3 regions of the Pseudomonas sp. Pme6b genome follow, and region 3 is predicted to be linked to each of the others. Evidence: predicted binding sites of a transcription regulator. Region 3 holds the regulator's gene; each other region holds the start of a gene.
The links. Region 3 encodes sigma-54, which starts transcription at its own class of promoters, with help from an activator protein. Its sites were predicted from a motif close to ANTGGCATNNANNTTGCTNT; they were not measured.

Region 1: the regulator sigma-54 is predicted to act here: its motif matches at 4,963-4,982, upstream of AC4ANE_RS10340 (circularly permuted type 2 ATP-grasp protein).
Region 2: the regulator sigma-54 is predicted to act here: its motif matches at 2,386-2,405, upstream of flgB (flagellar basal body rod protein FlgB).

The regions. Positions count from the first base shown of each region.
Region 1 covers NZ_CM176704.1:2,269,475-2,276,717, reverse strand. Annotated here, with positions in the region: gene AC4ANE_RS10360 (amidotransferase) at 1-681, opposite strand, end outside; gene AC4ANE_RS10355 (rhodanese-like domain-containing protein) at 1,290-1,661, shown strand; gene AC4ANE_RS10350 (transglutaminase family protein) at 1,721-2,551, opposite strand; gene AC4ANE_RS10345 (alpha-E domain-containing protein) at 2,548-3,507, opposite strand; gene AC4ANE_RS10340 (circularly permuted type 2 ATP-grasp protein) at 3,520-4,929, opposite strand; gene AC4ANE_RS10335 (ribonuclease E inhibitor RraB) at 5,391-5,732, opposite strand; gene AC4ANE_RS10330 (hypothetical protein) at 5,981-6,217, opposite strand; gene AC4ANE_RS10325 (LTA synthase family protein) at 6,410-7,243, opposite strand, start outside.
Region 2 covers NZ_CM176704.1:4,082,310-4,089,552, reverse strand. Annotated here, with positions in the region: gene cheR (protein-glutamate O-methyltransferase CheR) at 1-141, shown strand, start outside; gene cynR (transcriptional regulator CynR) at 234-1,145, opposite strand; gene cynS (cyanase) at 1,219-1,686, shown strand; gene AC4ANE_RS18475 (nuclear transport factor 2 family protein) at 1,697-2,170, shown strand; gene flgB (flagellar basal body rod protein FlgB) at 2,450-2,857, shown strand; gene flgC (flagellar basal body rod protein FlgC) at 2,861-3,301, shown strand; gene flgD (flagellar hook assembly protein FlgD) at 3,317-4,003, shown strand; gene flgE (flagellar hook protein FlgE) at 4,029-5,354, shown strand; gene AC4ANE_RS18450 (flagellar hook protein FlgE) at 5,545-7,243, shown strand, end outside.
Region 3 covers NZ_CM176704.1:1,399,013-1,406,255, reverse strand. Annotated here, with positions in the region: gene AC4ANE_RS06360 (KpsF/GutQ family sugar-phosphate isomerase) at 72-1,046, shown strand; gene AC4ANE_RS06355 (KdsC family phosphatase) at 1,046-1,585, shown strand; gene lptC (LPS export ABC transporter periplasmic protein LptC) at 1,594-2,166, shown strand; gene lptA (lipopolysaccharide transport periplasmic protein LptA) at 2,153-2,701, shown strand; gene lptB (LPS export ABC transporter ATP-binding protein) at 2,702-3,427, shown strand; gene AC4ANE_RS06335 (RNA polymerase factor sigma-54) at 3,610-5,103, shown strand; gene hpf (ribosome hibernation-promoting factor, HPF/YfiA family) at 5,179-5,487, shown strand; gene ptsN (PTS IIA-like nitrogen regulatory protein PtsN) at 5,499-5,963, shown strand; gene rapZ (RNase adapter RapZ) at 5,966-6,823, shown strand; gene AC4ANE_RS06315 (HPr family phosphocarrier protein) at 6,840-7,112, shown strand.

The DNA.
Region 1 (7,243 bases), 870 kb from region 3:
TTCTGCCACCGTCGCCCCATGATGGTCGTGATCCAGGCTGGCAACACCCTGTTGGTAAACCTGTTCGCCCAGCGCTTCCTGACGAAGATCAAGCAAGGTCCGGGAAAACTCGTGAATGAACTCGGGATGGCCCTGGAAACACAGCACCTGATCATTGATATGGTAGGCCGCAAATGGACAGAACTCGCTGGATGCAAGCACCGTTGCGTTCTCGGGCAGCGCGGTCACCTGATCCTGATGGCTGATCAGCAACGTGAGCTTGTCCATTGCTGGCGTCATCCACGGTCTGGCGGGTGCCAATTGATAGTGATGAATACCGACACCCCAACCCTGCACGGCACGCTCGGTCCTGCCGCCCAGGAGCAAGGCCAGCAACTGGTGACCAAAGCAGATACCCAGCAGTTTTTCGCCGCGCTGATACAGCTCCAGCAGATAAACCTTCAAGGTCTGAATCCAGGGATCGGTGCCAAACGAGTCTGCCTTGCTGCCGGTCACCAGATAAGCATCGAACTGCTCGTCTGCAGGTGGATAGTCCCCTTGCACCACGTTGTAAACCGTCAGCTCTGCAGCGATTGGCTGGCGAGCGAAGAGCAATTCGAACATCCGCCCGTACCCCTGATATTGCTCGACCAGTTCCGGTCGCAGGTTGTCGGTTTCCAGAATACAGATGCGTAAAGACATAAAAGAGGCCCTGAAACAATGATGAGGCAATAGCGCACGGGCAGAGCCTGCCTTGAAGGCATCGGCAAATCAAGCAGCACCCCGCGCCTTGTCGGAGGTTTAATGCGCGTAGGAAAAGTCTGACCCGGACGAACGGTGCAAAGCTGACCGATGTGAATGAAGCGTCTAGCAAAGGCCTGAGCCTCTGGCGAACAGTTGATTGATAACGTTAAGTTGGATAAGTAGACGTTTAAATTCCCAACCGTTCTAAGGCGTGGGGCACCTCGGCTCTATTGTTAAATCTGTAACAGGAGGCGCGCAAAATCCTTTCAGCGCTCGGGCCAGCGGTCAAATGACCGGGTCCACCTGTTCAATGCGCACCCATGCCAGCGGTCGACTCTCCGCGTTGCGGAATAGACCTGCTTCTGTCGCTCAGGAATAACAACAAAAGGCGGTCAGCCATGTTCAAGTTCAAACACTCCAAAGTACGTCAGGCGGGATTAATCCTCTTTACCACTGCGCTGTTATTGATCGTGCCTAACCTGAACAGGTTGTTCGGCTGATCTGACACGCTTTCGGTCAGTGTGTAACTGTGCCACTCTTTCCACTCGACTGAAGGAGACGCGCCTATGCGCCAATGGATTGCGGTTTTTGCACTTGTCAGCAGCTTCGCAGCCCACGCGGGCATGGTAGATCAGGCTGCAGCGGTGGCTGCGCTCAAGGAAGGCAAACTGGCGATGGATGTACGCAGCCAGACCGACTATGACGCGGGCACGGTATTGAATGCGGTACGGGTCGATGACCGGCGGCTGGTCAATCAGATGAAACAGGTGCTCAACGACCGCAATGCGGTGTTCGTCATTTTCAGCAGCACTGACAGCAAAGCCGACAAGGCTCAGGAAAAACTCAGGGCAGCGGGCTATTTCAGCGTCATCAATGGCGGTAATTACGAAGAGCTGCACAACGCGCTCTACAGCACCACCGACGACCCTGCCGAATAAGCAATGGCCGGAGTTTGAATTCCGGCCATTTCAGTGATGCGCAGGTCAGTGCTTACGCGCTACTGATGCTGCGCCTGGACCTGCACACGGGTTTTCACTTTTGGCGTACCGGTCATGGGTGAAACCACGACCTTGGCGTGCATCTGTTCAGACCCGCCACCCCGGCGCATGCCGCGCACCGGACAAGCATCCAGATAGTCCAGCCCTACCGCCAGCTTCAAATGACGTTCGGGAATGGCCAGCTGGTTAGTGACATCGAAGCTGTACCAGGCGTCGTCTATCCAGGCTTCGGCCCAGGCGTGACTGGACAAATGTTCGCTGTCTTCGCTGCACAGATAACCGGACACATAACGTGCCGGCACCCCAAGACTGCGGGCGCAGGCCAGGAAGGCGTGGGTATGGTCCTGACAGACCCCCGAGCGTCCGGCGAAGGCTTGGGCGGCACTGGTGTCGACTTCGGTCGCACCCTGCGTGTAAGTCATGTGCTGGTTGAGCGCCTGCATCAGGTCGATCAATGCGCTACGGTCAGCGCGCTTGCGACATTCCCTGGCTGCGAAACTGCGAATCGCTTCGTCAGGCTCGGTCAGCCGGGTAACGCGCAAAAAAGGCAACGCTGACTGGCTTTCGTGCTCGGCCTCACGGGTTTCGTCGATTTCCACCTGCCCGCGCGCGCCGATGATGATCGCCTCGTGCGGCTCTTCCAGGCTCAGGACATGCAGGATATTGCCGAAAGGATCAATCTGCGCGCGCACAGGGCGCGGCAACGTCAATTGCCAGCTAAGCACTTGCTGGCGCTCACTGTCGTGAGGCGTCAGGCGCAGATACTGGATACTCGAGCGCACCTGGTCATCGTAGTGATAGGTGGTCTCATGGCTTATCGAAAGTCTCATGCAGCCTCCAGGTACGAAGTGTGAATGGCATCACCCAGTTGGGCCAGCATTGGAATGAATTCGTTCAACCACTCATGCAGGCCCTCATCCAGAATCTCGTCGATACTGGTGTAGCGCAATCTTGCATCCATCTCGGCGGCCATGCGCTGCGCAGGTCGGCCATTGACGCCGGGCAGACTGGCCAGAATGACGTCCATTTCTTCCAGACAGGCGCGCAACGAGCGCGGAATGTCGGCACGCAGCAGCAACAGTTCGGCAACCTGACGCGCGCCTGGCGCATCCCGATAGACTTCAGTGTAAGCCTCGAACGAGGACAGTGCGCGCAACAAGGCGCTCCACTGGTAGTACCCGGCAGCCGAGTTGTCCGCCGCGGCGTTGGCCTGTGGCCCACGCAGTTCGAGCATCTCATAGCGGGCGTCGAGCATGCGCATGGTGTTGTCAGCGCGCTCGATGAACGTTCCCAGACGAATGAAACGGAACGCATCGTTACGCATGATTGTGCCGTAGGTCGCACCACGGAACAGGTGCGAACGCTCCTTGACCCACTCGCAAAAGCGACTCATGCCGTAACGGGTCAAACCCTGTTGAGCAATGCCGCGAATTTCCAGCCAGGTGGAGTTGATGTTCTCCCACATGTCGGCAGTGATACGCCCGCGCACGGCATGCGCACTGGCCCTTGCGGCGCCCAGGCAGCTGTAGATGCTGGCCGGGTTGGTCGCGTCCAGCGCGAAGAAATGCAGCATGCGCTCGGCATGCAGTTCACCATGACGCTCGATGTAGGTTTCCAGCGTTCCGGTAATCAGCAACGGCATGGCTATTTCATCCAGCCCGTCGCCCCGCCCGTCCTGAGGCATCAACGACAGTGAATAGCTCACGTCCAGCATTCGGGCGAGGTTCTCCTCTCGCTCCAGGTAACGCGACATCCAGAAAAGATCAGAGGCAGTTCTACTTAACATTGGCAGGCATCCTTAATCCTCGACCACCCAGGTGTCTTTGGTTCCGCCACCCTGTGACGAATTGACCACCAGTGAGCCTTCACGCAAGGCCACTCGGGTAAGCCCGCCAGGTACGACGCGGGTTTCGCGACCGGACAGAACAAAGGGGCGCAGATCGATATGTCGCGGGGCTATGCCATTTTCGACGAAGGTCGGACAGGTCGACAGGCACAAGGTGGGTTGGGCGATGTACGCATGCGGCTTGGCCTTGAGGCGTGCCCGGAAGGCTTCGATCTCGGCGGCGGTCGCTGCAGGGCCGACCAGCATGCCGTAGCCCCCGGAGCCCTGGGTTTCCTTGACGACCAGATCGCCCAGGTTGGCCAGCACATGTGACAGCTCTTCCGGCTTGCGGCACTGCCAGGTCGGCACGTTCTTGAGAATTGGCTCTTCGTCCAGATAGAAACGAATCATGTCGGTGACGTAGGGGTAAACCGACTTGTCATCAGCAACGCCGGTACCAATGGCATTGGCCAGAACCACATTGCCGGAACGATACGCGGCCAGAAGTCCTGGAACGCCCAGCATGGAATCAGGGTTGAACGCCAGCGGATCAAGGAATGCATCGTCAAGCCGACGGTAGATAACATCGACAGCCTTGGGACCGTCGGTGGTACGCATGAACACGCGGTCGTCGCGGACAAACAGATCGGCACCTTCAACCAGCTCGACCCCCATCTCGCGAGCCAGAAACGCATGCTCGAAAAAGGCGCTGTTGAAACGCCCGGGCGTCAGTACCACGACACTCGGGTTGTCCAGATGGCTGGAACTCTTGAGCGTGTCGAGCAACAGATTCGGATAGTGATCGATCGGTGCAATGCGCTGGGCCGAGAACAGCTCGGGGAACAAACGCATCATCATCTTGCGGTCTTCGAGCATGTAGCTCACGCCGCTCGGGGTTCGCAGGTTGTCCTCCAGCACGTAATACGTGCCATCACCGTCGCGCACCAGATCGACGCCGGAAATGTGCGAATACAAATCGCGGTGCAGGTTCAGGCCCTGCATCGCCAACTGATATTGCTCGTTGGCCAGCACCTGTTCGGCAGGAATGATTCCGGCCTTGATAATCCGCTGGTCGTGATAAAGATCCGCCAGAAACATGTTCAGCGCCTTGACGCGCTGGATACAGCCACGCTCGACTACACGCCATTCGCTGGCGGGAATGCTGCGCGGGATGGTATCGAAGGGGATAAGCCGCTCGGTGCCCTGCTCATCACCATAGAGTGTGAACGTGATCCCGGCACGGTGAAACAGCAGATCGGCTTCGCGCCTGCGTTGAGCCAAAAGCTCGGGAGGCGTATCACCCAGCCAGCGGGCGAACTCCCGATAGTGCGGACGGACTACGCCGCCCGCATCGTACATCTCGTCATAAAAGGTGCGGATCATGCCGTACTCCTTGTCACCATGGACACCAAGACCATCGCAAAGCCCGTGCCACCGGCATAAACGCTTTGATTTCAAAAGGTTAGGTAAACACTCGACGTTCTACGCACCATTCCTGTGCACTAAACGCCCAAGCCGATTATTTCGCGCTTCATTCGGAAGCGTCATTCAACCGTGAAATCTATGATCAGCATAGTCAGAGTTGATTTCCGCCAACAACATTAGTTCGCCACACTCCACAGCAACCGAGCAAACAGGGCACCAAACGCCGTTTTTGCGCTAACCGTTATTTTGTCCAGCAGGCGAAGAACGCGTGCGGATTTTAAACAGACTTCCCTTTGCGCCACTCATTTGAGTGGCTTTTTTTTGACCACTGTTTATGAGCGCGAAGCAAAAACAGAACCGGCCGATCCAGAACGTATCCCGAATCAGCCGGTAATGTGTTGCCTGACAATCAAAAGCCATCAAGCGTGCAGTCTTCTGATCTCCTGAGTAACACCCCAACCTTCAACCTCACCGTCCATGGGCGAAATCACCATCTGAAAGTCCTGCTCGAAATCACCGATACCGTCATAAGTGGCATACATCACTTTGCTCAACTGCAAGTGCCAGTTACCGTCATCACGTACGTTTACCTGGGTATTGAGGGATTCACCGCGAAATTGCTCTGCAGCCTGCCGTGCCCGCTCCTCATCCGGGAAGATGGCGTAAAACTCGATGGGATAGATTCGCGCAAAATCAAAACCGCCTTCTTTCATGCGGCGCAGTACGTTACTGCTGATGTCCTCTTGATAGGCTGTGCTCATGAAACGTCCTCCTATGCAACGATAGATAGAGTTTCAACTCTTCCAGAGCGACCGCCGAATCATCGGGGGCCGCCGCACGACAGATAATCCGGCGTGGGGAATCAAGCATGTAGCTGACCAGACCAGGCTTGGCACAGGTCGGGTATCGAGATGTCAGAGGCCGTTTGAACAGCCTCATCTGCAGAGTAGACCCATCGTGGGCAGGATGCCAAGTGGTTGCCACGAAAAGCTTTTTGAATCACCGCAGGTCAGGCAACTTCTGTAATGGAAATGATCCGCACACTGTTATGGTCTTTAAGCGTTTTAACCGTAGGCTCGTCGGTGCGCCCGTCAAGATCATTGAGATCCAGCTCATCGGTGACTGGATACAGGTCCTTGCGCAGGAAACGCGCGGCCTCCTCCTCACTGGGACGCTCGTCAAAACCAGCCTCACGGAGTTGCTGCACACCATCCTTGTCCAGATACGAAATGGCCCACTGTTTCATCAATGCCTCCAGAACGAAGCCAGGCACTCTGGCTTATGTGATAAGGACCTTTTGGCCCACGCATTCGTTCCAACGAATTACGCCGGACAGCCCGCGATGACGGGCAAAACAAAAGGCCCTCGCAATGGATGCCGAGGGCCTTTTGTGTACTGCTGATCCGACTTGCCGGTTACCCGGACAAGTCAGTCATGGTCAGTTACGGTTCTTGCTGGCCTCGACACCGGCCGTGTTGTCCAGAAGGCTCTTGGTGGCGGTCTGCAGGAAGCTTTCCAGCTTGCGCTTGAGCTCCTGAGTGTCAGGTGCATCAGGCACTTCTTCGGCAGACGGCTTGGCACCGAGCGTGTAGGTCAACAGCTTGGCCGGCATTTCTGTCGGCTCGATCAGAATGCGGTTGCCGCTGATGATCGCGACCACCTGCTCACTGCCCGACGGCTTGATCACGCCAAAACCCTTGTCGCCTTCCGGCAGGTTCAGCAGATCGCGGCCCCAGCACTGGTTGCGGTTCAGACCACCCAGACGGCCCATGATGGTTGGCACGACGTCAACCTGCGTGCCGACAATGCTGCTGCGCTGGCCGAATTTCTCTTGTACACCAGGCCCGATCAGTAGCAATGGCACGTTGAAACGCCCCAGGTCCATTTCAGTCAACTGCTTGTCATTGCCGAAACCGTGGTCGCCCAGCACCACGAACAGGGTGTTCTTGTAGTAAGGCTCTTTTTTGGCCTTCTCGAAGAACTGGCCCAGCGCCCAGTCGGCATAACGCATGGCGGTCAAATGCTCATCCAGCGAGCCGTGCCCGGTCACGCGCTCGACCGGCAGCGGGTCCGGCAACGCATACGGCGTGTGGTTGGACAGGGTCTGCAGCAGCGCATAGAACGGCTTGCCGTCCTGACGGGCTTTGAGTTCCTGGGCGCCACGGTCGAACATGTCCTGGTCGGAAACGCCCCAGGTCGGATCGGAGAACACCGGATTGACGAAGTCCTCGCGACCGACAAAGTTGGTCATGCCCTGGTTGCTGAAGAAACC
Region 2 (7,243 bases), 2.7 Mb from region 3:
AAGGACATCCTGCTGCGCATCCACGGTACGCTCAAGCCAGGCGGCTACCTATTTCTGGGGGCTTCCGAAGCGCTCAATGGTTTGCCGGATCACTATCAGATGGTTCAGTGCAGCCCCGGGATCATCTATAAGGCCAAGTGACGGTCTGTCAGTTGCCTGCGATGAAAAAAGAGACCTTCGGGTCTCTTTTTTTGTGCGCGGCTGAAAACAGCTTCGATCGTCTGCCCATCGGTTCATGTTTGCGTACTGTTACTCACCAGTTTGGCAAAAGCGTTGGCGGCGGCGCTCTGGTAGCCGTTTTTACGCCGCAGCAGCGCAACCGTCCGCCCAGGAAGGGCAGGGGTCGTCTGAACTTCGCGCAACCCGGGCTGCTCGCGAACGATGGCATCGGGAAGAATGGTTGCCATACGCCCCTGGGCAACAACCTTGAGCAAAATGGCGATCGAGTTCGCCTCCAGGTTGACCGCAGGCTTGAAATTCTGCGTCTGGCACCAGGCATCCAGCAGCTGGCGAGTGGCGAATCCGGGGGCGAGCAAGGCAAAGCGAAGCGTTTGCAGGTCCTCAAGTGTCAGCGCGGTCTGCTTATCGGGGGCAGGTTTTGCCATGACCAGGCACAGTTGTTCATCGAACAGAGGCTGGCTGTCTATCTCGACAGCATGACTGCCGGCAAAACCAATGGCCAGATCGAGCGCGTCATTGATCAATGCCTCGGTAATCTGCTCCAGAGGCAGCTCTGTGAGGATTATCGCCACTCCGGGGTACAGCGCGCTGAAGCGGTCGATCAGCGGCGCTATCAGGTATTCACTGAAGGTTGGCGTGACACCTAGGCGCAATTGTCCGCGTGACAGATCGCTGACATCGTTGAGCGCACGCTTCCCGGCCTCCAGCTCAAGCAGGCAACGACGCGCGTGGTCCAGATACACGCGGCCGGCATCGGTCGGCACGACGCTGCGGCGGGTGCGGTCGAACAGTTGCACACCCAGGCTGCTTTCCAGCTGCCTGATCTGTTGCGACAACGCCGGTTGCGAGACATGCAGGGCCTCGGCCGCCCGGGTGAAATTGCCATGGTCGGAGACTGCCAGCAAATAACGTATATGGCGTAACAGCACGGCATCACCATAAGGCAGGATTATGGCGATGATCATAAATCAGTCTTGGATCTTATGGTGATAGTTGCCGATGCTGTGATTGATATGAATTCATTCCGGAGGGTTACCTATGCCGCACAGCAACATTTCCAGAGCACCGCGCCAGAATCTGACTGAACGTGTGCTGCAGGCCAAGACCGCAAAGAACCTGACGTGGGCAGGGCTTGCAGAAGGTACGGGGTTGAGCGTGGTGTATGTCACGGCTGCATTGCTCGGTCAGCACCCATTGCCGGAAGCGGTGGCCGAGGTAGTCGCCGAGCGTCTCGGGCTGGACAGGGACGCGGTCGCCGAACTGCAAACCATCCCGTTGCGCGGCAATGTCGAAGACGTCTCCAGTGACCCGACGATCTATCGCTTCCACGAAATGGTTCAGGTCTACGGCACAACGCTGAAGGCATTGGTGCATGAGCAGTTCGGCGACGGCATCATCAGCGCAATCAACTTCAAGCTCGACATCAAGAAAGTCGAAGATCCGGAAGGGGGCGAGCGAGCCGTGATCACCCTTGATGGAAAATTTCTGCCCTATAAACCGTTCTGAGGACGCTGAGATGAGTGATAAAGGAAGACCGCCATTTCCACCCTTTACCCTGGAGACGGCTGTCCAGAAAGTCCGTGGCGCCGAGGATGGCTGGAACTCTCGCGATGCGGCGAAAGTTGCGCTGGCCTACACCGAAGACACCTACTGGCGTAACCGCAGTGAGTTCATCAATGGCCGCGCAGAGGCTCAGGCCTTTCTGGAACGCAAGTGGCGCAAGGAACTGGACTACCGGCTGATCAAGGAGCTCTGGGCATTTACCGATAACCGCATAGCCGTGCGCTATGCCTATGAATGGCATGACGACTCTGGCAACTGGTTCCGTTCGTGTGGCAACGAAAACTGGGAGTTCGCTGCAAACGGCCTCATGCAGCGGCGCTTTGCCTGCATCAACGATTTGCCGATCGCCGAGTCCGAGCGCAAATACCATTGGCCATTGGGGCGGCGACCTGATGACCACCCTGGGTTAAGTGAGCTTGGCCTCTGATTCAGTCGTCAAAGAGACCTTCGGGTCTCTTTTTTATTGGGCGTCCGAATGAGGCAATGATGAAGTGCCGCCATTGTCAGGCGGCAAGTCGACACTGGCAAAAAAACGGCACCCCGCTTGCCGCTTTCTCCTCCCACAGCGGAAATGCCTTGCCGCTTTTCTGGCATTGCCGCCTCGCCGCCGCCTGCGGCCCCCGCAATCATTGGCTTTTGCAACATGGCACGCCGATTGCTTTGTCAGTAACAACAGAATCAGGTCAACCGGCAAAGGTTTCCCGAAATGAGCATCAGCTTCGATAAAGCGCTAGGCATACATGAAAAGGCTCTGAACTTCCGGGCTCAGCGTGCAGAGGTGTTGGCCAACAACATCTCCAACGCCGATACCCCGAACTTCAAGGCTCGCGATCTGGACTTCTCGTCGGTGCTGGCTGCCGAAAACGACAAGGTGCAGAACGGTCATTTCGCGCTGAACAAGACCAACAGCCGCCATATCGAAGCCGAAGGCATGGGCAATGATGACGGGACGCTGCTGTATCGCACCCCGTCGCAGCCTTCGCTGGACCAGAACACCGTCGATTCCCAGGTCGAGCAGGCCAGCTACACCGAGAACGCCATGGGCTTTCAGGCCAGCTTCACATTGCTCAACAGCAAGTTCAAGGGGCTGGTTGCAGCCCTTCGCGGAGAATAATTCATGTCACTAGCCAATGTGTTCAACATTGCCGGTAGCGCCATGAGTGCCCAGACCACGCGTCTGAACACTACGGCCAGTAACATCGCCAACGCCGAGACCGTGTCTTCGAGCATGGACCAGACCTACCGCGCCCGTCACCCGGTGTTTGCCACCGTGATGCAGGGTCAGCAGTCCACAGGCGGTTCGCTGTTCCAGGATCAGGGCGAAGCCGGGCAGGGCGTTCAGGTCAACGGCATCATCGAAGACAGCTCGAACCTGGAAGCACGTTACGAGCCCAATCATCCTTCCGCTGACAAGGACGGGTATGTCTACTACCCCAACGTCAATGTCGTGGAAGAAATGGCCGACATGATTTCTGCCAGCCGGTCTTTCCAGACCAACGCCGAAATCATGAACACCGCTAAATCCATGATGCAGAAGGTTCTGACCCTCGGTCAGTGATAGAAGGCGAACGTTATGGCCGATAACACCACAGCAAGCAGCGTCTCATCGACGTTCTTGAACACACTGCAGAATCCGACGCCGACCGCGACGAATTCCACCGGTACGCTGGGCAAGGACGCGTTCCTGCAGCTGCTCGTGACGCAGATGAAGAACCAGAACCCGCTGGACCCACAGGACAACACGCAGTTCGTGGCCCAGCTGGCACAGTTCAGCAGCCTTGAAAGCATGCAGAACCTGACGTCGACGGTTGACACGATTGCAACCAGTTACAAGTCGTCCCAGGCGTTGCAGGCATCGTCGCTGGTAGGTCGCTCGGTGATCATCGATTCGAGCTCCACCACCGTGGATACCACCAAGGGTATGACCGGTTCGATCGTTATTCCGAGCGCCACTACGGCGACAAGTATCAAGGTTTACGATTCGCAATCGAATCTGGTCGACACCGTCGAGCTGGGCGCGCAGAAAGTCGGCACCACCAGCTTTTCCTGGGACGGTACGGACAGCGACGGTACAGCGCTTGCGTCGGGCAACTACACCTTCAAGGCTGAAGGCTCGGTTGACGGCAAGAACACACAGCTTTCGACTTACCTGCCTGCCACGGTCAACAGCGTCACGTTGGGTGTGAATGGTGCAGAAACAATGCTCAATCTGGCCAGCGGCAGTGTTGCCCTGTCCAAAGTTCAAACCATCGGATTGTAGAGCCTACCAGGCGCAGGAGTGAAACATGTCTTTCAATATCGGCCTTAGTGGGCTCTATGCTGCAAACAAAAGTCTCGACGTTACCGGCAACAACATTGCCAACGTTGCGACCACTGGCTTCAAATCGTCGCGCGCGGAGTTTGCCGATCAATACGCTCAATCGATTCGCGGCACTTCCGGCCAGACCAATGTGGGCAGTGGCGTAACAACCGCAGCGGTTTCCCAGCAGTTCTCGCAGGGCAACCTGACTACCGGTACTGCCAACAGCCTCGACCTTGCCATCAACGGCAACGGTTTCTTCATGCTCAGCAATAACGGCGAGAAGCTGTACACCCGTGCCGGTGCATTCCACACCGACAAGGAAGGCTACGTCGTCAACAGCGGCGGTATGAAGTTGCAGGGTTACAACGTTGATGCCAACGGCAGTGTGGTAACCGGTGCATTGAGCGACCTGCGGGTGGATTCGTCCAACCTTCAGCCCAAGGCAACCACCGCCATTACCAACGTTGCCAACCTGAATTCGACCACTGCCTTGCCGTCGCTCACTACGTTCGACGCGACTGACACCAAGTCGTACAACATGAAGTACAGCACGCCGACCTATGACACTCAGGGTAACGCGCATACGCTGGATCAGTATTTCGTCAAGACCGGCACCAACACCTGGTCCATGTACTCGCTGATGGACGGTCGCAGCATTTCCGACCCGACCACTACTACGGCCGACAAGAACGACCTGACATTCGACTCCTCGGGTAATCTGGTCGTCGCAGCGCCGGGCACCGTACCGACCGACAGTGCGAACATCAAGTTCAACACTGATGGCACCTTTACTGTCGCCAACTGGGTACCAGGTGTGCAATCCGGCACCGGCACGACCGCCAGCTGGGGCGCGAACGGTGCTACGGGTGCCTCCATCAAACTGAACATGGCCGGTATTACCCAGACCGCGTCGGTGTCGGGCCTGATCACTCAGGACCAGGACGGTTACGCCACTGGCCAGCTCAGTGCGATGAGCGTTGATGCAACCGGCAACCTGTTCGCGACCTACACCAACGGCAAATCCCAAGTGATCGGGCAGACCTCGCTGACCAACTTTGCCAACGTGCAAGGCCTGGCGCAGGCAGGTGGCACCAACTGGCGTGAAACCTTCGCTTCGGGCGTACCGGTCAGCGGCACGCCGCAATCGGGCACCCTCGGCTACATCACTGGTCAGGCGCTGGAAGAGTCCAACGTCGATCTGACCATGGAGCTGGTCAACCTGATCAAGGCGCAGAGCAACTACCAGGCGAACGCCAAAACTATCTCCACTCAAAGCACCATCATGCAAACCACTATTCAGATGACTTGATAGTGTAGAGCGTTAAATAAAGCCCCTTTTCGAAGGGGCTTTTTTTTGGTTGTTTTTTACAAGGTGATGCACGCTCGAGTTTAATTAAACTTGCAGAAAGTTCAGTCAATGTACTTGGAAATCTCCTACGCGCGATGATGTGAGAATCAAAACTCCTCTATGAGTTGCCCTTTGGGGTAAAGGAGTTTTCATGTCGTTCAATACCGCGATCAGCGGCATTCATGCCGCGAATAAAAGGCTGGAGGTGGCCGGTAACAATATTGCCAACTCCGGCACTATCGGGTTCAAGTCGTCGCGTGCGCAGTTCTCGGCGCTGTATTCAGCCAGCCAGTTGGGCAGTGGTCGCAATGCTGTAGGTGATGGCGTACGTCTTGCTTCAATGCAGCAAAACTTCAATCAGGGCGAAAGCATGACCACGTCGGGTAATCCGCTCGACATGCGTATTCAGGGCAACGGCTTTTTTGTGGTGAGTGACGGTGGGTCTCTTGCCTATACCCGTGCCGGAGCGTTCCTCAAGGACGCGGCGAACTTCGTTGTGGACAGCGAGGGTGGACGATTGCAAGGCTATGCGGCAAACGAGCAGGGCGAGATCAAGCGCGGGTTGCGTACCGACTTGCAGATTGATACATCGAATGTATCGGCCAGAGCCACCACGCGGGTTGCCGAGAACATCAACCTGGACGCCTCGCTGCCTTCGCTCGCGCGCTTGCCGGTCTTCGACCCGGCCGATCCTGCGACCTACACGCGGGTCGTTGGCCGTACCATTCAGGATGCGGGGTCTGGAGCAGGAGCCACTGCGGTGCCTGCGGCGGATCATGAGCTGAAGCAGTATTTCGTCAAGACCGGCGACAGTCAGTGGTCCATGTATGTGCTGATCGATGGGCGTAATCCGGTGGACCCGAACAGCGTGGCACCGTTGCAAGTAACCCTTGAGCAAAGACCGAACGGATCGCTGTCATACAGCGGCAATAGCCAGCACCTTCGTAAAATCTCGGATACCGAATTTGCCCTGCAAGGCTGGCGGCCGGCTGAAGAGGTCAATGGTGCCTGGGTCAGTAACGGCGCTGCCAATGGCGGCACAGTGTCGCTGCCGTTGAATAATGGATCGATCAGCATGCTTGATCCTGGTGATGCGTTGATGGATCGCCCGGTTCCGGCGTTCGATCCATCGGACCTGAAGACGTACAGCGATATGTTTGCCAATGCGATTTTCGACAGCCAGGGCAATCAGCACGAGCTGAAGCAGTATTTCGTGAAGGACGGCACCAACAGCTGGCGCATTCATGCGCTGATTGATGGCCGCAACCCGCAGATGCCTGATTCCACCGACCCGCTGACTGCAAACATCGTGTTTGATTCTGGCGGCTGGGTACAGTCATTGACCGGCGGCCCTGGTTTTGCGAGTACCCATAGCAACGGTCTGCAACTGACCGGCTGGACACCGGCCATGCCTGCCGAGCGGGTCACAGGGCCAGAAAAATGGGTACCCAACGGTGCGGCTGGCAGTGCGAAGGGCATTACGATCGACTTCACCAACCTGCTGCAGCACAACGCCGCCAGTTCGCGTTCTTCCACGCATGTTGATGGCCATGCGGCGGGGCAGTTGAGCAGCTTGAGCGTGGGGCGCGATGGCATCCTGTGTGCCGGGTTTACCAATGGCATGAACAAGAATATCGGTCAGGTGATACTCGCCAGCTTCTCCAATCCGCAGGGGTTGCAGGCGCGCAGTGATACGCGCTGGACCGAATCCGCCGACTCTGGCGTTGCCGATTACGATGTGCCGGGCGTCGGCACGCTTGGCAGCCTCATTGGCGACGGGCTGGAGGGGTCCAATGTCGTCCTGGCTGATGAGCTGATTGCTCTCATCCAGGCGCAGACGGCTTATCAGG
Region 3 (7,243 bases):
CGATCAGACGTGAGGGAATCGTTCATTACCGCTATAATCGCCGCCTTTCAGCAGGCTGACCCTTTCCAGACATGAACCAATCCAGTGACCTGATCCAATCGGCGCAACGCACCATTCGCCTTGAGATAGAAGCCATACAAGGCTTGCTTGAACGTCTTGACGGCGATTTCGTGCGCGCGTGCGAAATGATCCTCGCCAGCAAGGGCCGAGTTGTTGTGGTCGGCATGGGCAAGTCCGGACACATCGGCAACAAGATTGCCGCCACACTGGCGAGCACGGGCACTACCTCTTTTTTCGTGCATCCAGCTGAAGCCAGTCATGGCGACATGGGCATGATCACCCGCGATGACATTATCCTGGCCCTGTCGAACTCCGGCAGCACCCACGAGATCGTGACCCTGCTGCCACTGATCAAGCGTCTGGGCATAAAGATGATCAGCCTGACCGGCGACCCCGAGTCCATTCTGGCCAAGGCTGCCGACATCAATCTCAACGCTCATGTCGTGCACGAGGCCTGCCCGCTCAATCTGGCACCGACCTCTTCGACCACCGCCGCACTGGTCATGGGCGACGCGCTGGCCGTGGCGCTGCTGGACGCACGGGGTTTCACCGCTGAAGACTTTGCATTCTCCCATCCGGGTGGCGCGCTGGGCCGTCGCCTGTTGCTCAAGGTCGAGAATGTCATGCACTCCGGCGACGCACTGCCCAGCGTTCAACGCGGCACGCTGCTCAGGGATGCGCTGCTGGAAATGACCCGCAAGGGCCTGGGCATGACCGCGATTGTCGAAGCTGACGGCACACTGGCCGGTATCTTCACCGACGGCGATTTGCGCAGAACGCTGGACCGCCCCGTCGATATTCGCCAGACCATCATTGATGAAGTCATGACCCTTCACGGCAAGACGGCCCATGCAGAAATGCTGGCCGCCGAAGCGCTGAAAATCATGGAGGACAACAAAATCAGTGCGCTTGTTGTCGTAGACCAGTACGACCGGCCGGTTGGCGCGTTCAACTTGCAGGATCTTTTGCGCGCAGGCGTCATGTAATGGAAACCGAAACGATGACCCAGGACCTCATGCAACGCGGCAAGGCTATCAAGCTGGCCGTTTTCGACGTCGATGGCGTACTGACCGACGGCCGCCTTTACTTCATGGAAGATGGCCGCGAGATCAAGACATTCAACACTCTCGACGGCCAAGGCATAAAAATGCTGATAGCCTCAGGCGTCACAACAGCCATTATCAGCGGCCGCAAGACTGCGATAGTCGAGCGCCGGGCAAAGAGCCTGGGCATTGAACACCTGTTTCAGGGACGTGAAGACAAGTTGGTAGTACTGGACAAACTGCTCGCAGAACTCCAGCTTGGTTACGAACAAGTCGCCTATCTGGGTGATGATCTGCCAGACTTGCCAGTCATCAGGCGCGTCGGTCTGGGCATGGCGGTTGCCAATGCCGCGAGTTTTGTACGCGAGCATGCACATGGAATAACCAGAGCGCGGGGCGGCGAAGGTGCGGCACGCGAATTCTGCGAACTGATTCTGAGTGCGCAAGGCAACCTTGAAGCGGCTCACTCCGTCTATTTATAGAAGCCATTATGTTCACTAAAAAAATTCGCAAGTTCCTGCTGCTCGGGGTACTGGCGCTGCTGCTGGCAGCGGTCGGTTACTGGAACATCAGCCCGGAAAGTTTTATGGATCAGCCGGTGTCGACCGTTGACGACACGGTCATCGACTACTATGCGATCAATGCCCACAGCGTGCAGTACCTGCCCGATGGCACGCTTCAGTACGACATGACCTCCGACAAGGTCGAGCACGTGAAAGCCACTGACGTGACCCTGTTGACCACGCCCGACCTGCACATGTACCGCGGTGGCGAGTTTCCATGGCACGTACAGAGCAAGAAAGGCGAAGTTTCGTCCGGCGGCGACCAGGTCGAGCTGATCGATTCCGTTCGTGTCGAGCGTACCGATGAAAAACAACGTACGACTATTATCACTACCAGTCGAATGACCGTATTCCCTCAGAAGCAATATGCGCAGACCGAGCAAGACGTTAGAATCGACGGCGCCGGCGGTGTGACTACGGCCAAGGGAATGAAAGCATATTTGAAAGACAGCAGGATGGACCTGCTGTCCAACGTAAGAGGACAGTATGAGGCTCGTTAAAACTCTTCCTTTATTGCTCGGCCTGGGCGCAGCACTGGGAAGCGCGAGCGCCTGGTCCCTGCCAACCGACCGCGATCAGCCGATCCACATCCAGTCTGACGATGCTCAGCTCGATGACAAGAAAGGCGTAGCAACCTACAAGGGCAACGTCATCATCACCCAGGGCTCGATGAAGATCACCGGTAACACTGTGACGATCACGCGTAATGCCCAGGGCGAAGTGGATGTGTTCACCTCTGTCGGCAATCTGGCCTATTACGAGCAGAAGCCTGCCGTAGACAAACCGATTGTGCAGGCCTATGCCGTCACTATTCAGTACTACGCCGGGCAGGACCGTATCGTCCTCATCGACAAGGCCAAGGTCATCAATGATGGCAATACTTCCGAAGGCGAGAAAATCGTTTATGACACGGTCAGACAGGTCGTCAGCGCCGGTCGGGCCAATGGCGGTGCCAAGGTGACCACACCACGTCCGCGTATCGACATGGTCATCCAGCCGAAAAAGAAAACCGACCAACCTCAGAAGGCCCAGTAAATGGCGACGCTCAAAGCCCAGCATCTGGCTAAAAGCTACAAAAGCCGGCAGGTCGTGCGCGATGTGAGCATTTCCATCGACAGCGGCCAGATCGTCGGCCTGCTGGGCCCCAACGGTGCCGGCAAGACCACCTGCTTCTACATGATCGTAGGTCTGGTCCAGGCTGATCAGGGTCGCGTGCTGATTGACGATCTGGATGTCAGCCATCAACCCATGCACGGTCGCGCCCGAGCCGGCATCGGCTACCTGCCGCAGGAAGCCTCGATTTTCCGCAAGCTTTCAGTGTCCGACAACATCATGGCGATTCTCGAGACCCGCAAGGAACTCGATGCCGGAGCACGCCGCAAGGAGCTCGAAAGCCTCTTGCAGGAGTTTCACATCACCCACATTCGCGACAACCTGGGCATGAGCCTGTCGGGCGGCGAGCGCCGCCGCGTGGAAATTGCCCGCGCCCTGGCCACTGCGCCGAAATTCATCCTGCTGGATGAACCTTTCGCAGGCGTAGACCCTATTTCGGTAGGTGATATCAAGCAGATCATTCACCACCTCAAGGCCAAGGGTATCGGCGTACTGATCACCGACCACAACGTCCGTGAAACGCTGGACATCTGCGAAACTGCCTACATCGTCAACGATGGACAGCTGATCGCAGAAGGCGATTCCGAGACCATTCTGGCGAATCAACTGGTGAAAGAGGTCTACCTCGGCCACGAATTCCGCCTTTAATCGACTGCCCTTTGCGCTTAGCGGCCGATTGATGCCAGTGCAGTGTGTTGACAATATTTTATTTGTCATACCACTCTAGGCAAAGGTACAGGTTTCAGGCATATAATTTGCTTAAGTTGGCGCTCCGGCGCCTGTAGTAGATGGCGCATGAGCGCCGGCGAATAAGGTGTTTAGCCCCTGCCATGAAACCATCGCTAGTCTTGAGAATGGGCCAGCAGCTGACGATGACACCGCAGCTGCAACAGGCAATCCGCTTACTCCAGCTTTCCACACTGGACCTCCAGCAGGAGATCCAGGAGGCGCTGGAATCGAACCCCATGCTGGAACGGCAGGAAGAAGGCGACGACTTCGACAACTCCGACCCGCTTGCCGACAACATCGAACAAAAGCCCAACCCCGACGTTCAGGAACCGACCTACCAGGAATCCGCGCCTACCGTGGATAACCTTGAAGACGGCGAATGGAACGAGCGCATTCCCAACGAACTGCCCGTCGATACCGCATGGGAAGACATCTACCAGACCAGCGCCAGCAGCCTGCCAAGCAACGATGATGACGAGTGGGACTTCACCACACGCACATCTGCAGGCGAAAGCCTGCAAAGCCACCTGCTGTGGCAATTGAACGTCGCCCCGATGTCCGACAAGGACCGCCTGGTGGCGGTTACGCTGATCGACTGCATCAACAACCAGGGCTATCTGGACGAAACCCTCGAGGAGATTCTCGAGTCTTTCGATCCCGAGCTGGACATCGAACTCGACGAAATCGAAGCCGTACTGCACCGCATCCAGCAGTTTGAGCCGGCAGGCATCGGCGCCCGAAACCTGAGCGAATGCCTGCTCCTGCAGCTTCGCCAGTTGCCAGCCAAAACACCTTGGCTGATGGAAGCGCAACGGTTGGTCACCGACTACATCGACCTGCTGGGAAGTCGCGATTACGGCCAGTTGATGCGGCGCATGAAGCTCAAGGAAGACGAGCTGCGCCAGGTCATCGAGCTGGTCCAGAGCCTCAACCCGCGCCCTGGCTCACAAATCGAATCCACAGAAGCCGAGTACGTCATTCCCGATGTAATCGTGCGCAAGGACAACGAGCGCTGGCTGGTCGAGCTCAATCAGGAGTCCGTACCGCGCCTGCGCGTCAATCCGCAATACGCAGGTTTTGTACGCCGGGCCGATACCAGCGCAGACAACACCTTCATGCGCAATCAGTTGCAAGAGGCGCGCTGGTTCATCAAGAGCCTGCAAAGCCGCAACGAGACACTGATGAAGGTCGCCACCCAGATCGTCGAACATCAGCGCGGCTTTCTTGAGTACGGCGACGAGGCGATGAAGCCGCTTGTCCTGCACGACATTGCCGAGGCAGTGGGCATGCATGAATCGACCATCTCGCGCGTGACCACCCAGAAGTTCATGCACACGCCACGCGGCATTTACGAGCTGAAATACTTCTTCTCGAGCCATGTGAGCACTTCCGAGGGCGGTGAATGCTCGTCCACGGCAATTCGCGCAATCATCAAAAAACTGGTTGCGGCGGAAAATCAGAAAAAGCCGTTGAGTGATAGCAAGATCGCTGGTTTACTGGAGGCACAAGGCATTCAAGTAGCCCGTCGCACAGTCGCCAAGTACCGCGAGTCACTCGGGATAGCGCCTTCCAGTGAGCGTAAGCGGCTGATGTGATGCAGGCCCAGCCACAGCGTCCCAGAGACAGGCGCCATGCCTGCCTCTTTATGCACTGGCAAAGGAGAAAGCTGTATGCAAGTCAACATCAGTGGACACCAACTGGAAGTGACCAAACCCCTTCGTGAATACGTTGAGCTCAAGCTCAAAAAGCTCGAGGGGCATTTTGACAAGATTACCAACGTGCAGGTCACGATGACGGTCGAAAAGCTCAAGCAGAAGATCGAAGCCACGTTGCACATCCATGGTGGAGAGGTCGTTGCCAATGCTGAACATGACGACATGTATGCTGCCATCGACCTGCTCACTGACAAGCTAGACCGACAATTGCTCAAGCATAAGGAAAAGCAGCAAAGCATCCTCAAAGGTGCGGCCGCTCGCTAACGCCCATTTAAATGATCCGAATCGAAAATATCCTGACCCCCGGCCGCTCCCTTGTGAACGTGCCGGGTGGCAGTAAAAAGCGTGTACTCGAAGAAATTGCCAACCTGATCGGTCGTGAAGTACCGGGCATGGTTCCGGACACAGTATTCGCAAGTCTTGTTGCCCGCGAAAAACTGGGTTCAACCGGTTTCGGCAACGGTATTGCCATCCCTCATTGCCGCCTTGCTGACTGCAGCGAGCCTGTCAGTGCAGTCATTCACCTCGCTACCCCCGTGGATTTCGACGCCATCGATGGCGCGCCGGTTGACCTGCTGTTTGTATTGCTGGTCCCGCAAGCCGCTACTGATGAGCACCTGGAGTTATTGCGCCAGATCGCCAGCATGCTTGATGACAAAGATGTGCGTAAGCGCCTGCGCAGTGCCAAAAGTGCCGAAGCGCTTTATCAAGTGGTGCTGGACGTGCAGAACGGAAACTGAACATGCGCATGATCATCGTCAGCGGCCGTTCCGGCTCGGGTAAAAGTACAGCCCTCGACGTGCTGGAAGACAACGGTTTTTACTGTGTCGACAACCTGCCTGCCGGACTGCTGCCGGAACTGGCCGAGCGAGCGCTGATCAATACTGAACTGGCCGAGCCCTTGCTGGCGGTGTCCATCGATGCGCGAAACCTGCCCAGTCACCTGACCCGCTTTCCGCAAATGCTGGATGAAGTCCGCTCACGCAACATCCAGTGCGACGTGCTTTACCTTGATGCGGATGAAGCAACCCTTCTCAAACGCTTCTCGGAAACCAGGCGTCGTCATCCTTTGAGCACGGCAGATCGTTCGCTTGCCGAGGCGATACGCGACGAGACAACGCTGCTGGGCCCGATCATCGATCTGGCCGACCTGAAAATCAACACCACCCACCTGAACCTCTATCAGTTGCGCGACGCACTCAAGCTTCGCCTGCTGAACAAGCCCGAGCCAGGCACTGCGTTTCTGATCGAATCCTTTGGTTTCAAGCGTGGCATGCCCGTCGACGCAGATCTGGTATTCGATGTGCGCTGCCTGCCCAACCCGTACTGGAAGCCTGAACTGCGCGACCATTCCGGGCTTGAACAACCGGTTATCGACTACCTGTCGGTGCAACCCGATGTTGAAGAGATGTTTCAGGACATCTTCGCTTATCTGAACAAATGGTTGCCCCGGTTTGCAGCCAGCAACCGTTCTTACGTTACCATTGCCATTGGCTGCACCGGCGGACATCACCGCTCCGTCTACCTGACCGAACGGCTCGGCCAGGTCTTGCAACAATCACTCAAGAACGTTCAGGTTCGCCACCGCGACCTTAGCTGAAAGGATTTTCACTGCGATGCCCGCTCGTCAAATCACCATCATCAACAAATTGGGCCTGCATGCCCGCGCTGCCGCCAAATTCGTCGGCGTCGCAGGCAAGTTCCCTTGCACGATCAGGGTTGGCCGCTCTGAGCAGACCATGGTCGATGGTAAAAGCATCATGGCCGTGATGATGCTGGCGGCAGGCAAAGGCACCGAAATCCATCTGAAAACCGAAGGCGAATTCGAGCAGGAAGCGCTCGATGGCCTGGTTGAACTGATCAACAACAAGTTTGATGAGGGCGAGTAAGCCCTCAAATACGCCCCTTCCAAGGTCACCAGCAGTGCATCCGCAACCAGCTCAAACCGTGAGCAATCAGTAACGACATACCTGCCAACAGCAGCCCGGTGCCTACGACGAGCCGCAACAACCGCACACCG